Regions from separate parts of the Dietzia sp. HMSC21D01 genome, predicted to be linked through region 1. Evidence: riboswitches for the same ligand, from Rfam matches in the RefSeq annotation. Region 1 holds a riboswitch; the other holds the start of a gene.

Region 1 (5,942 bases):
ACGGCAGGCCCCGCCCTGGCGATCACCCTGGCCCTGGCCTCCGCATGCGGTTCCGATGCCACGAACTCCGCCGACGGCGGCACCGGGGGAGAGGTCACCGTGGTCAACTGCGGCGAGGAGGTGACCTACCCCGAGACTGTCGACGAATTGTTCGCCTACGACTCGGGGATCATCTCCATCGCCCTGTCCGCGGGAGCTATCGATCAGCTCACGGCCGTGGCCGCCGCCTCGGAGGACGAGGACCTGCTGCGTCTGGCGTACGGTGACCAGTACGACCAGCTCAATGAGGTGACGGGCAAGGGCCCGACCCTGGAGAACGTCGTGGCCGCGGAGCCGGACGTCATGTTCGCCGGCTGGAACTACGGATTCTCCGACTCCCGGGGCCTGACGCCGGACATCCTCGCCGGGCACGGCATCGGCGTTTACCAGCTCTCGGAGGCGTGCCGCCAGGCCGAGGGCGAGGTGCAGCGCGGCACCATGGATCCGTGGGAGGCTCTGGATACCGACCTGCGCAACATCGGGATCATCACCGGGAACGCGGAGACCGGTGCCGCGGCCGCCGACGACGTGGCTGAACGGCTCGAAGCGCTCCGGGCTCTGCCCGCGCCCGAGGGCAGGCCCACCATCTTCCTGGTCGACAGCACCAGCGACACCATCCTGTCGTCCGGCTCCTTCGGCGGGCCTCAGGGGATCATCGACGCGGCGGGCGCACGCAGCGCGACCGAGGACGTGGCCGACACCTGGACAAGTGTCAGCTGGGAGCGCCTGGCCGCCGAGGACCCGGACATGATCGCGTTCGTCGACTACGGCGAGCAGACCGTCGACGACAAGATCGCCGCACTCAAGGCGCACCCCGCCAGCCGAGACCTCAAGGCGGTCCGCGAGAACCGCTTCGTCAACCTGCCCTACGGCATGTGGGTCTCCAGCCCCCTCAACATCGACGCCGCCGAGACGATCCGCGCCGTCTTGGAGAAGCACGGGCTCGCCCCCGAGACGGGCCTGACGCCGCAGCTTGACGTCACTGAGCTGCAGCTCGGGGGCAACGACTGGCTCTGAGGGGCAATCTCACCCGGGGGTAGGGCATCCCGGCCCGGGAGAGAGGGCCGCCCCGGCCTGCCGTTGCTTCCGCCCCGGCCTGCCGTTGCTTCCGCGCCGGCAGGCAGGGGCGAGCGCTACGTGGTGGACCCGATCTCGGCGTGCCGCTTCGCGGCGACGGACCGCCGCAGCGATATCAGCAGGTCAGCGACGACGAACAGCGCGAGAGACGCGCCGAGCAACGGCAGGAACAGCCCCACGGCCACGGCAAGAACCCCGGCGATGAGATACGCCGGCCAGCGATGGCCGGTGACCCCGCCCAGACCGGCGGGCAGGCCCCCGCGCGTCGGGCGACGCGTCCACCACATCCGATACCCCAGGACGGTCAGCGCGACGATCGTCAGGGCGGTTGCGGCGAGGGCGATCTGCAACGGTAGGCCGAACAGCATGCCCATGTGCAGGTAGATGCCCCACGAGGACAGCTTCGAGTACAGCGAGAGGTCGCGGAAGTCGAGACGGTCGACGACCTGCCCGGTGGCTCCGTCCACAGCCACAGCATCGGAGCTGAACGTCCACGGCACCCACCGCTCGCTCACCGACCACGCCGTGTGCGGATCAGCCGGCGGGACCATCTGCACCGGGCCCTCGAGACCGGCCTGGTGCGCCGCGGCCAGGACCACCGGCACCTGATCGACCGGCACCTCGAAGGCGGAAACCGCCGAACCGTGCCCCAGGTGCCCGGCGTGCTCGTCCCCGTCCGTCGCGGCGCCGGCGACCAGGGAGGTCTGCAGCGGATCCGAGCGCCAGTTCATCTTCTCCACGACCGTGTCCACGTTGGCTCCGGCGAACGCCGACCAGGTCAGGCCGGTCACCGCGATGCCGAGGATCGCGATCGCGAACCAGGTGCCGAGCGCGGCGTGCAGGCTCATGGCCTTCTGGCGGGAGCCGGGACGGGCCGGGAAGCCCCGCAGCAGTGTTCGGGTGGTTGCGGCCCTCCCGTGACGGGTCGACCGGACCTTCCGCCACCACAGCACAATTCCGCTGAGCCCCAGGACCAGCAGCCAGGATGCGGCGAGTTCCGAGTAGAGCTCGCCGGGCGGGCCGAGGTGGAGATCCCGGTGCAGGCTGGAGATCCAGCTCCGCAGCGGGAGCTCGCCCAGTCCCGAATGGCTGCTCAGGTCGCCGCGCACGTCACCGGTGGCGGGGTCCACGAACACCGCGCGGTTGAGACCGTCGTCCAGCGCGGGGTCGGCGAACAGGATCCGGGTGGTGGTGCCGGGCTCGTCGGAAGGCCAGATCTGGACCACGGCGAGCTCCGGGAACTGCGCCTGCGCGGCGTCGATCTGCTGCTCCAGACTGAGTGCGGTGGACGCGGGTGGCGCGGTCAGTTGTTCGGCGTAGACGAGCCGCTCCAGTGTCGGGGACAGCGCGTACAGGGCCCCGGACAGAGCGGCGATGACGAGGAACGGTGCGACGAACAGGCCCGCATAGAAGTGGACGCGGGTGAGGATCGCGCCCAGCTGCGCGGAGAGGGGCCGCGCGGGCGGGGCCGGTTCGGCAGCACCGGGGTCGCGGGTGTGGCGCTCGGCCGGATGGGTGGCGGTCATGAGAGGCGAATCCCTTCGGGATCAGGCGGTCCGCGAGCGGGTCGGTACTACCCGCCGGGCAGCACGGAGCTGGTCTGCGGAGAGCGGCGTGCGCGGCCGCGAGGTCGGTGAGGGCGGGCACCCGGAGACCCGGCTGCGCGCGGCGCTGGCTGGCCGAGCGGGGCGGGAAGGAATCGGTGCCCGAGTGGGCGCAGCGGGACGATCTGACGGCCGCTGCGGGTGAGACACGGGAGGCGGGGACGGTGGATCCACCGCGCGCCGCTCCCGGACATGTCACCGCACCGCCCGAGCGCGGCGTGGCGCGCGTCGGCGGGTGCGGGACCTGCGACTATGCGGCAGCGGGCGGCGCTCTGGTCCCACCGCGGGAGACCAGGTAGCGCTTGAGCGGCGCGTCGGCGCCGCGCGGGACCGGGACGACGGCGACGACGGCGACGAGGTGCGCTGTCGATATCGGCGGCATCGACCGGGCGGACACCCAGGCCAGAGCGCCGGCGAGAGCAGCGATGACCAGTAGTGCAGAGCCGATCGCGGCGATGTGCGCGGCGAGCATGACGGGCGTCATCAACGCTGTTGCGGAGGCCAGCGCATCGTGGGCGGCGGTGTCCATCGCGGCCCGGAGCGCCGCGGGGTCGGTGCCGTGGTGGCCCGGCGGGTGCGAGCCGGACCCGTGGTGCGAGTGCCCGCCGGACATCGCGATGTGGACGGCGCCCTGCCCGGTGATCAGTCCTGACGCCGAGGCGAGGATCGGGAACCGGTAGCGGGCTGCGGCGGCGGTGGCGGCGCCGATCCCGGCGCTGGTGACTGCCACGGTGAGCGCCTGGGCGAACGAGACCGGGCCCATGTCCGCCGCGAGCCCGTGCGCGCTGATGCCGAAGATGCCACTGACCAGCGCCACGGTCACGCCCACGATCGTGGTCATGACCGGGGGGAGCTCGGTCCTCGCCCGATCAGCTGGCACACGCCGAGTCTAAGCACGGCGAGCACGGGGTAGGAAGGTCAGCGCGGGCGGTGAGAGCGCCGGCAGCCGAGCCGGGGTGGCTTCCGAGGGCGAAGGGTGGTCCGGGCGGGACGGCGGATAGGCTCGCCCGTGCCGTGGTGCTCGGGAAGCCGGAGGAGAAGCCGGCGCGGCCCTCGCCACTGTAGTCGCGGAGCCACGCGACCCTCGTCCGCCCCACACGTGGGGGCGGGGGCCACTGGGCGAGAGCCCGGGAAGGTCGGTCGCGCGGTGCTGATGCGGAAGCCAGGAGACCGGCCACGGCGACATGTTCCACGAGGGTTTGGAGAAGAACATGCGCCCCGACCGGCGTTCGGCGTCCCCTGACGACGCCCCGGCACGCTCCGACGTGCCCCGCATCGCACTACTGTCCACCTCCGACACGGACCTGCTCTCCGCGCGCGAATCCGGCGCCGAGTTCACACTCGGCAACCCGTCGCGCCTGCACGTCGAGTCCGACCTGCCCGCCCTGATCACCGGCGCCGACCTGGTGGTGGTCCGCATTCTCGGCTCGCGTCGCTCGTGGGATGACGGATTCGCCGCCGTCCTGGGCGCGGGCGTGCCCGTGGTGGTGCTGGGCGGTGAGCAGACCCCGGACGCCGACCTCATGGAACTGTCGACCGTCCCCATCGGGACCGCCGCCGAGGCCCACCGCTATCTCGCCGAGGGCGGGCCGACCAACCTCGCGCAGCTGCACGCCTTCCTCTCCGACACGGTGCTGCTCACCGGCGCCGGTTTCGAGCCGCCGGTGAGCGTGCCGGTGTGGGGGATGCCGGAGCGGCCGGGCGCCGACTCCCCGGCGAGTGGTCACAAACGCCGCGATTCCCGCGACGCGACCTGGGAGAACGCGGGCGGGTCTGACCAGTCGCCGGGCGGCCCCCGCGTGGGCGTGCTCTACTACCGCGCCCACGAGGTGAGCGGGAACTCCGGATTCGCGCACGCGCTGGCCGACGCGATCGACGCCGCCGGTGGGGTGGGCGTACCGATCTTCGCCGGCTCCCTGCGCTCGGCGCCGGACGAGCTGTTCGACGCCCTCGGCACGCTGGACGCGCTGGTCGTGACCGTCCTGGCGGCCGGCGGCACCACGCCCGGGTCCGCCAGCGCGGGCGGCGACGACGAGGCGTGGGACGTCGAGCGCATCGCCGCCCTGGACATCCCCGTGCTGCAGGGCCTGTGCCTGACCTGGGGCCGCGACGACTGGTCGGAGTCGGACGACGGCGTCAACCCGCTGGACTCTGCCAACCAGATCGCGATCCCCGAGTTCGACGGTCGCATCATCACCGCCCCGTTCTCGTTCAAGGAGATCGACGCCGACGGCCTGCCCCGCTACGTCGCCGACCCCGAGCGGTGCGCGCGCGTCGCCGGGATCGCCGTGGCCCACGCCCGGCTGCGCCACGTAACTCCCGCCGACCGCAAGGTCGCGCTGGTCCTGTCGGCGTACCCGACCAAGCACTCCCGCATCGGCAACGCCGTCGGCCTGGACACCCCGGTATCCACGATCCGCCTGCTGCGCCGCATGCGCGACGAGGGTTACGATCTAGGCCCGGCGGACGGGCCGATCGCGAAGTTCCTCGACGAGCAGGCCTACGCCACCGACACCGAGGCCGGAGACGCCCTCATCCACGCGCTCATCGACGCGGGCGGCCAGGACGAGGAGTGGCTCACGACCGCGCAGCTCACCGACGGCCACGTCCGGATCTCCACCGAGGACTACCTCCGCTGGACCGCCGACCTGCCCGCGACCCTTCGAGACGAGATGGTCGAGGCGTGGGGCGAGGCGCCGGGGACCCTGTTCGTCAACGACGCCGGCGAGCTCGTCCTGGCCACCCTGCAGGCCGGCAACGTGGTGCTGCTCATCCAGCCACCCCGCGGGTTCGGCGAGAACCCCGTGGCGATCTACCACGACCCCGAGCTCGCGCCGTCCCACCACTACCTGGCCGCCTACCGCTGGCTGGCCCACGGCTTCGGCGCGCACGCGCTGGTGCACATCGGCAAGCACGGCTCGCTAGAGTGGCTGCCGGGCAAGAACGCCGCCCTCTCGGCGGACTGCGCCACCGACGCGGCAATCGCGAACCTGCCGCTGATCTACCCCTTCCTCGTCAACGACCCGGGCGAGGGCGCGCAGGCCAAGCGCCGCGCGCATGCCACGATCGTCGACCACCTGGTCCCGCCCATGGCCCGCGCGGAGTCGTACGGGGACATCGCCCGCCTCGAGCAGCTGCTCGACGAGTACGGCAACATCGCCGCGATGGACCCGGCCAAGCTTCCGTCCATCCGCGCGCAGATCTGGACCCTCATGCAGGCCG
Region 2 (8,190 bases), on a different contig from region 1:
CGTGGACCACCCCACGTCGGTCGACCACTCCGCGATCCCGCGCCTCGACGGTCCGGAGTCCGTGGCGGCGTGGCGCGTGGTGACGGACGCCGTGCACGCCGCGGGCGGCCGGATCATGGCGCAGCTGTGGCACGTCGGTCCGCTGTGGGGCGCCAACGCCCGCTTCGATCGCGGGAGCCGCGACCGCCTCATGGCGATGCACCCCATGCGTCCGTCGGGCCTGTGGGGTACGCCGGGCGTCACCACGTACTCGGATCGGAGTATCGAGCGCTGGTCGCCGGCGGTGGAGCCGATGACCGAGTCGGACATCGCCGACGTGATCGGCGCCTTCGCCCGGTCGGCACGGTATGCCCTCGAGGCCGGGTTCGACGGGGTCACCCTGCACGGCGGCCACGGCTACCTGCTGGATGCGTTCGTCTGGGCCGATACCAACCGACGCACCGACGAGTGGGGCGGCGACCTGGCGGCGCGGAGCCGCTTCCCCGCAGCAGTCGTGGCGGCGGTCCGTGAGGCCATCGGCGCGGAGGCGCCGCTGTTCTACCGCTTCTCGCAGCACACGCAGCAGGACTACTCGGCCCTCAAGGCCACCGACCCCGACGAACTCGGCGTCTACCTCGGCGCACTCGCCGAGGCGGGCGTCGACCTGTTCGACGCGTCGACCAGGCGCTTCAGCGATCCGGCGTTCCCCGACCTGGAAGGTGACGACGGCGAGGTCACCCTCGCCGGGTGGGCCCGCAGACTCACGGGTAAGCCGGCGGGCGCCGTGGGCGGCGTGGGGATCGGGACGTCCCTGCGCGAGCAGAAGTCGGGCAAGGCGGCCGTGGCGGCGGACAACATCGATTCGGTCGTGGAGCGCATGGAGCGCGGCGAGTTCGATCTCATCTCCATCGGCCGGATGCACCTGGCTGATCCGGCGATCGCCCGGGTCCTGCGCGAGGCCGAGCCGCTTCCGGAGTTCGACCGCGAGGTGCATGAGGCGCCGCTCCGCGCCCCGGCCTGACAACGGTTCCCGCCGTCGCGAGCCGAACCCTGGCGGGCCCGGCCGGCCGGGACTAACCTGCGGCCATGACCGTCACCGATGAACTGCTCGAGGCCGCCAAGGCCTATCAGTCCGACTTCGACAAGGGCGACCTGCCCATGCCGCCCGGCAGGAAGGTCGCCGTCGTGGCCTGCATGGACGCTCGCCTCAACCCGTACGGCCTGCTGGGCCTGACAGAGGGCGACGCCCACGTCATCCGCAACGCGGGAGGGGTCGTCACCGACGATGTCCTGCGATCGCTCACCATCAGCCAGCGACTGCTCGGGACCGAGGAGATCGTCCTCGTCCACCACACGGACTGCGGGATGCTCACCTTCCGGGACGACGACTTCAAGGATCAGATCCAGTCCGACACCGGCTTGCGGCCGCGCTGGGCGCCCGAGTCGTTCCCGGAGCCGGAGGCCGACGTCCGCCAGTCGATCGCCCGCGTGGAATCCGACCCCTTCCTGCTGCACAGCACCGCGGTGCGCGGTTTCGTCTACGACGTGTCCACCGGCGAACTGCGTGAGGTCCAGCGCGAAGAGTAGCCCGCCCGGCACGGCCGTCGACGACTCCGGCGTCATCCCACCGTTGAGGCGGCGCTGGCCGCCGACGCAGGTGGCTGGGTGGGAGACGACTACCTCCGCGCGGCGCGGTGTGCCTATGCTCGACATGAACTACCGACTTCCGGACGCAGGGAAAGACCGGTGAGAATCCGGCGCTGACCCGCAACGGTGTGCCGCTACCACAAGTGGCGGCGAGCCCGATCGCCTGCCCGGAGGCCTGACTCCACCAGTCATCGCCGAGGTCTGCGATCCGGGGTCCTGTCAGGTGACGTGGCGTCCTCGACGCCAGCCGTCCTGCGGGTCTGCCGTGGTCGTCGACCACACGACACGATCCGAGGTCTGATCATGTTCCGTCACCACCCCAGAACCGCGCTGGCCGCGCTGCTCGTGAGCGGCCTGGCGCTCGCCGGCTGCTCCCGGGGCGAGGCGCTCGAGAGCGGTGGCGCGGCCGAGCCCTTCGCCAACCCGGTCACCATCGCCAACTGCGAGCGCGAGGCCACCTACACCGAGCCGCCGCAGCGCATCATCTCGATGAACGACCACGTCACCGAGACCCTCATCCAGATGGGCGCAGGCGACCGGATCGTCGGAATGGGTTACGGCGATCAGAACGACGTGCTGCCCGAGGTCGCCGACCAGTTCCACGCCATCCCGTCGCTGGCCGAGGAGTACCCCACCTGGGAGCAGATCGTCGACCTCGAGCCCGACCTGGTGGTCGCGGGCATGCGCAGCGCGTTCGACGAGAAGGAGGGCCGCAGCCGCGACGCCCTCGAGTCCGCCGGTATCAACACGTTCCTGTTCTCGGAGTACTGCGGCAAGGGCTTCCCCGACCTGTCGATGCTCGAGACGGACTTCTCCCAGCTCGGTCGTGTCCTCGGCGTCGAACAGGGGGCACGTGACCTCACCGATCGGATCCGTGGGCAGGTCGAAGACGTCCGCGCCACACTCGACGCCGCGGGAGTCACCGGGACGCCGACGTTCTTCTACGACAGCGGCGAAGCCGAACCCATGACGATCGGCGGGGTGGGCATCGGCCAGCTCATCGGCGAGTACGCCGGCGCGGACAACATCTTCTCCGAGGGCGACAAGCCGTACCCCAAGACCACCTGGGAGGTCCTCGGCGAGCGCCAGCCGGAGGCGATCGTCGTGCTGGACTACGGCCCGACCAGCGCGGAGGACAAGATCGCCTACCTGCGCGCGCAGCCCATCATGGCCACGACGCCGGCGATCCGGGAGAACCGGATCGTGGTGGTGCCGCTGGCGGACTTCTTCGAGAGTTCGCGCATGGCGACCTCGGTGGAGACCATCGCCCGCGAGCTGCACCCGCACGCGTTCGGGCAGTGACATGACGTCGGTAGCCGAGAAGCCCGATCGCCGCGAGGGCCGCCGCCCGCCGGCCCGGGCAGGGGCCGACCCCGCCGTCGTGTCCTCCTCCGACATAACGGACCCCGCCGGCACCGCACCCAGCGGCCGCCGGCCCCTCGCGCTGATCTGTCTGCCGCTGCTGGCCGTACTCGTGGTCGCGATCGCGGCGGGCGTCTCGCTGGGCTCGGTGTCCATCCCGTTCGGGGACGTGTGGGCGATCGTGGCGCACCGCCTCGCCCCGGGGTTGTTCGAGCCGTGGTGGACCGACGCCCGGGAGGCGATCGTCCTCGAGTCGCGGCTGCCCCGCGCGCTCATGGCGGCGGCCGTGGGCGCGTCCCTGGCGGTGGCGGGCGGCGTCGCGCAGGCGGTGACCCGCAACCCGCTCGCCGACCCGTACCTGCTCGGGGTCTCCTCGGGCGCGGGCTTCGGCGTCGTCGCCCTCACCGTCCTCGGGGTGGGCGCCGGGATGTGGGGCGTGTTCACCCTGCCCATGGCCGCATTCGTCGGCGCGCTGCTCCCGCTGGCCGGGGTGGTGCTCGTGGCCCGCCGCGCCCACGACACCACCGCGATCGTGCTGGTGGGGGCGGCCATGACGATGGTCTTCGGTGCGCTCAACACCTTCACGCTGCTGGTCCTGGGCGACGACCACCAACTCGGCACGGTCATGCGGTGGCTGGCCGGAGGGTTCGGCGACGCCGGATGGACGATGGTCTGGGCGCCGATCGCGATCCTCGCCGTCGCCGGCACGGTGGTCATGCTGTGCAGCCGCCACCTGGACCTTCTCCTCACCGGCGACGACGGCGCCACCGCGATGGGCGTCAACGTGCCGCGCTTCCGGATCCTCATGCTGCTACTCGTCTCGCTGCTCACCGCGGGCGCCGTGGCGGTGTCGGGGACCATCGGGTTCATCGGCCTGCTCATCCCGCACCTCGCGGGTTTCCTCACGGGCCGGACGTCCGCGCGCCTGCTGCCCACCGCGGCGCTGCTCGGCGCCCTCGCCCTGGTCCTGGCCGACATCGCCGCCCGCTCGGTGCGCGAGGGCACAGAGCTGCCGGTCGGCGTCATCACGGGCGTCGTGGGCGGGCCCGTGTTCCTGGTGATGCTGTGGCGCCGCTACGGGAGGGCGTCGATATGACCACCCTCAGCGCGGACCGTGTCTCCGCCCGCCTGGGCGGCCGGCAGATCCTCGACGGCGTCGACCTCAGCGTCACTCCCGGTCTGGTCACGGCCCTGGTCGGGCCGAACGGCAGCGGGAAGACGACCTTGCTGCGCGCGTGTTACCGAGCGCTGCCCACCACGGCGGGTCACGTCACCATCGACGGCGCGGACATCACCTCGCTGCGCCGCCGCGCGCTCGCCCGCGCGGTGGGGGCCAGCACGCAGGAGCCGGTCTCGCTCGGCGGCATCACGGTCCGCGAGTCGGTGCGCCTGGGCCGGACGGTCACCCGCGGGTTGTTCGAGCCGCTGGACACCGACGACTCCGCGGTCGTCGAGAGGGTCCTCGCGCGGGTCGGGCTGACCGAACTCGCCGACCGCGATGTGCTCGCCCTGTCCGGCGGGGAGCGGCAGCGGGTGTCGATCGCGCGCACCCTGGCCCAGCAGCCCGAAGTCCTCCTGCTGGACGAGCCGACCAACCACCTCGACCTCCACCAGCAACTGTCGGTCCTGGCGCTGTTGCGCGAGCTCGCGGCCGGCGGCCTGGCGGTGCTGCTCACGCTCCACGACCTGCGCATGGCCGTCGAGTACTGCGATGCCGTGGCCGTTCTACACCGCGGTCGGCTCGTCGCGACGGGCTCGCCGGAGGAGGTCCTGGACGCCGCCGTGCTGCGGGAGGTGTTCGGCGTGCGCGGCCAGGTGCGGGCGGGGTCGGACGGTCGCCGAACGCTCGACGTGGTGGGGCTCGCCGATGCGTGACGGAGCGGTGGGTGGCGCGAGCGTGGGTGGCGGGCCGGGGGGTGACGACGGCGACGACGACGAGCTCCGCGCCCCCGGGACCGTGGCGGCAGCGTACGCGGGCGCCTCGACCCTCCTCGGGGACTTCGCCCGCACCATCGAGCACGGCTCGACCGTCCTGCCCGGCGCGGTGCTGACGGACCCGCGGTGGCTGGCCCGGCGGGTGGAGGACACCGGCCGGCGCTGGAACCATGACGATCCGCGGGTGAACGGGACGTTGTGGTGGTATTCGGCCAGCTCGACGCTGGTCGCGGCGCCGCTGGCGATGCTGCTCGCCACCGGACGCGCGCCCGATCCCCGCCCGGGGCGGCTCAGCGTCTCGCTGCAGCCGAACGGCTATCTCCGGTCGGCGCGGTCTGATCGACTCCTGCCGTCGGCCGCGGCCTTCGCCGACGCGCTGGTGGAGGCCCACTCGGGGGTGATCGCCGCCCTCGCGGAGGTCTCGGGCGCGGCACCGCGGGCGTTGTGGGCGATCGCGACGGATTCCATCGCCAACCGGGCGCTCGAGGCGGGCCGCGCTGCGGGCGACGAGGACCGCGGCGGCGAGCTCGCTCGCGCCGTGTGTCGGCCGCCGCTACTTCCGGCCCGATTCGTCGACGTGGAGGGCCCCGACCGGACACGGCGGTTCGTCCGCCGCGGCTCGTGCTGCCTCATCTATGTGGCCACCGACGGCGGCAAGTGCGCGAGCTGCCCGCGACGAACCCCCGAGGACCGACGGACCGAGCTCCTCCGGCGGGCCTAGCTTCTCGAGCGACGACCACCCCGTGCCGATTGGAGTCACCTGTCGAACTCCGGAGCCGGGTGCGACCCCAGACTCAGGCGAGAGGCAATCCGGGCACCAGATCCCCCGCCAGACCGGCGACCGCGCCGATCACCGTGATCGCGGGTGGCGCGACCTGCGCCTCCGCGGCCTGCCGCGCGATCGTCGCCAGCGTGCCGTGCAGGATGCGCTGGGCCGGGGTCGAGCCGTTCTCGATCAGCACCGCCGGGGTGTCCGCGGGCATCGTCTCGGCCAGCAGTTCCGCGGTGATCGCGGGGAGGGTCGTCACCGCCATGAGTAGCACCAGGGTCGTGCCGGAGCGAGCCAGCGCCGCATAGTCGAGCGTCGACTGCGGGTGCCCGGGCGGGACGTGTCCGGAGATCACCGACACCCCCTGGGCCAGCCCGCGGTGGGTGGCGGGCACCCCGGCCAGGGCGGGAACCGAGAACGCCGAGGTGACGCCCGGGATCACCGCCACCGGCACCCCGGCGGCCGTGCACGCGAGGTGCTCCTCGGCGCCGCGACCGAACAGGAAGCTGTCGCCGCCCTTGAGTCGCACCACCGTGCGGCCGCGCCGGGCCTGCTCGACGAGGATCCGGTTGATCTCCTCCTGCGGGGTCGCGGGACCGAACGGCACCTTGCCCACACCGATCACCTCGATGCCTGGGTCGAGCTCGTCGAGGATCGACACAGGTCCCAGGCGGTCGGTCACCACCACGTCGGCGGTGCGCACGGCCTCGAGCCCGGCCACGGTCATCAACCCCGGGTCACCCGGCCCGCCTCCGACCAGCACCACCCGGCCCGGGCACTGCCCGCCGCCGTCGGCCCGGTCGGCGCGATCCTCGCCGGCCGCCGCATTCTCCACCGCCATCAGGCCGTCGTCCCTTCTCCGCGTCGCAACAGGTACACATCCATCACCCAGCCGTGCTCGGCGCGCAGCCGCTCGCGGTGCCCCCGCAGCTCGGCGAGCACGTCGCCGACGCGGCCGGCCACCAGCGTCTCGCCGGCATCGCCGAGGTTGCCGCCCCACCAGATCCGCCAGTCGGCGAACTGGTCGAGCGGCAGGTCCGCGTTGAGCATCACCACCACGTTGTCCGCGCCGGCGGCCACGGCCTCGTGCAGCCGCCGCCCGGTGGTGACGGTGACGGTGCCGCCGATCTCGTGCAGCACGATCCGGTGCCGCGCGGCCAGGACCTGCAGCGCCGAGATCCCCGGCAGCACCTCCACGTCCAGCGCCAGGCGGCCGCGCTCGGCGATCCGGTCGAGAATCCGAAGCGTCGAGTCGTAGAACGCCGGGTCGCCCCACACCGGGATCGCCACGTCGCCGGGCCGCGCGGCCATCGCGCGCTCCCACGCCAGTGAGCGCGCCTCGTGCCAGTCCAGGACCACGCCGCGGTAGTCGAGCGGGGTTGAGGTCGACGACGACGAGCGCTCCCTCTCCGGATCAGGCACGCCCACCAGCTCCACGTCCGGTGCGTGCCGGGCGAGCAGCCGCGCCCGGAGATCGACCAGCGCGTCGGCCGGGCCCTTCACGGCGGCGAGGGCATACGCGCTGGCGCGCAGGGCCTCGGCGGCTTCGATGGTGATCTGGTCGAGCCCACCGGAGCCGATGCCCACCACGCGCACCCGCCGCCTGTCACTCGCCATGGGAGTCCTCGAGGTCGCCCTCGACGTCCAGGTACACCTGCCGCATCCGATCCATGACCTCCGCGTCCGGCTCGGCCCACATGCCGCGGTCGGCGGCCTCGGACAGGCGCTCGATCATCCCGCGCAGCGCCCACGGGTTGGACTGGCGCAGGAAGTCCTGCGTCTTCTCGTCGAGGACGTACTCGCGGGCCAGGGTGTCGTACATCCAGTCCTGCACCACGCCGGCGGTGGCGTCGAACCCGAACAGGTAGTCCACGGTCGCGGCGAGTTCGAACGCGCCCTTGTAACCGTGCCGCTGCATGGCGGCGATCCAGCGCGGGTTGACCACCCGGGCCCGGAACACCCGCCGGGTCTCCTCTGCCAGGGTCCGGGTGCGGATCGCGTCCGGGGTGGTGGAGTCGCCCACGTACGCGCGCGGCTCGGCGCCGGTGAGCGCACGCACGGTGGCGATCATCCCGCCGTGGTACTGGAAGTAGTCGTCCGAGTCGGCGATGTCGTGCTCGCGGGTGTCGATGTTCTTGGCGGCGACCGCGATGCGCCGGTAGTTGATGCGCATGTCGTCGGCGGCGGGCACCCCGGCCAGGTCGCGGCCGTAGGCATAGCCGCCCCAGCGGGTGTACACCTCGGCCAGGTCGCGGTCGTCGCGCCAGTTGCCCGCCTCGATGGTCTGCAGGATCCCCGCGCCGTACGACCCGGGCGCCGAGCCGAAGATGCGGGTGGTGGCCCGCCGCCCATCGTGGTGCTCGGCCAGGTCGGCGCGGGTGTGGGCGGCGACGTAGTTGAGCTCGTCCGGCTCGTCGAGCTCGGCGACCATCCGGACGGCGTCGTCGAGCATCGCGATGACGTGCGGAAACGCGTCGCGGAAGAAGCCGGAGATCCGG

The links. A riboswitch is a leader RNA that binds a small molecule or an ion and turns the genes downstream of it on or off. The one in region 1 is predicted to bind cobalamin.
Region 2: linked by a shared signal. The riboswitch ahead of HMPREF3086_RS14435 (ABC transporter substrate-binding protein) and the one ahead of HMPREF3086_RS01140 (cobaltochelatase subunit CobN) in region 1 are both predicted to bind cobalamin.

Annotation. Positions count from the first base shown of each region.
Region 1 is NZ_KV823641.1:3,798-9,739, forward strand. Features, by position in the region: gene HMPREF3086_RS01125 (ABC transporter substrate-binding protein) at 1-1,056, shown strand, start outside; gene HMPREF3086_RS01130 (PepSY-associated TM helix domain-containing protein) at 1,173-2,642, opposite strand; gene HMPREF3086_RS01135 (hypothetical protein) at 2,971-3,561, opposite strand; cobalamin riboswitch at 3,719-3,914, shown strand; partial or broken gene HMPREF3086_RS01140 (cobaltochelatase subunit CobN) at 3,986-5,942, shown strand, end outside.
Region 2 is NZ_KV824058.1:644-8,833, reverse strand. Features, by position in the region: gene HMPREF3086_RS14445 (oxidoreductase) at 1-1,000, shown strand, start outside; gene HMPREF3086_RS14440 (beta-class carbonic anhydrase) at 1,066-1,566, shown strand; cobalamin riboswitch at 1,655-1,812, shown strand; gene HMPREF3086_RS14435 (ABC transporter substrate-binding protein) at 1,930-2,928, shown strand; gene HMPREF3086_RS14430 (FecCD family ABC transporter permease) at 2,930-4,084, shown strand; gene HMPREF3086_RS14425 (ABC transporter ATP-binding protein) at 4,081-4,863, shown strand; gene HMPREF3086_RS14420 ((2Fe-2S)-binding protein) at 4,856-5,644, shown strand; gene cobA (uroporphyrinogen-III C-methyltransferase) at 5,718-6,533, opposite strand; gene cobF (precorrin-6A synthase (deacetylating)) at 6,533-7,309, opposite strand; partial or broken gene HMPREF3086_RS14405 (cobaltochelatase subunit CobN) at 7,299-8,190, opposite strand, start outside.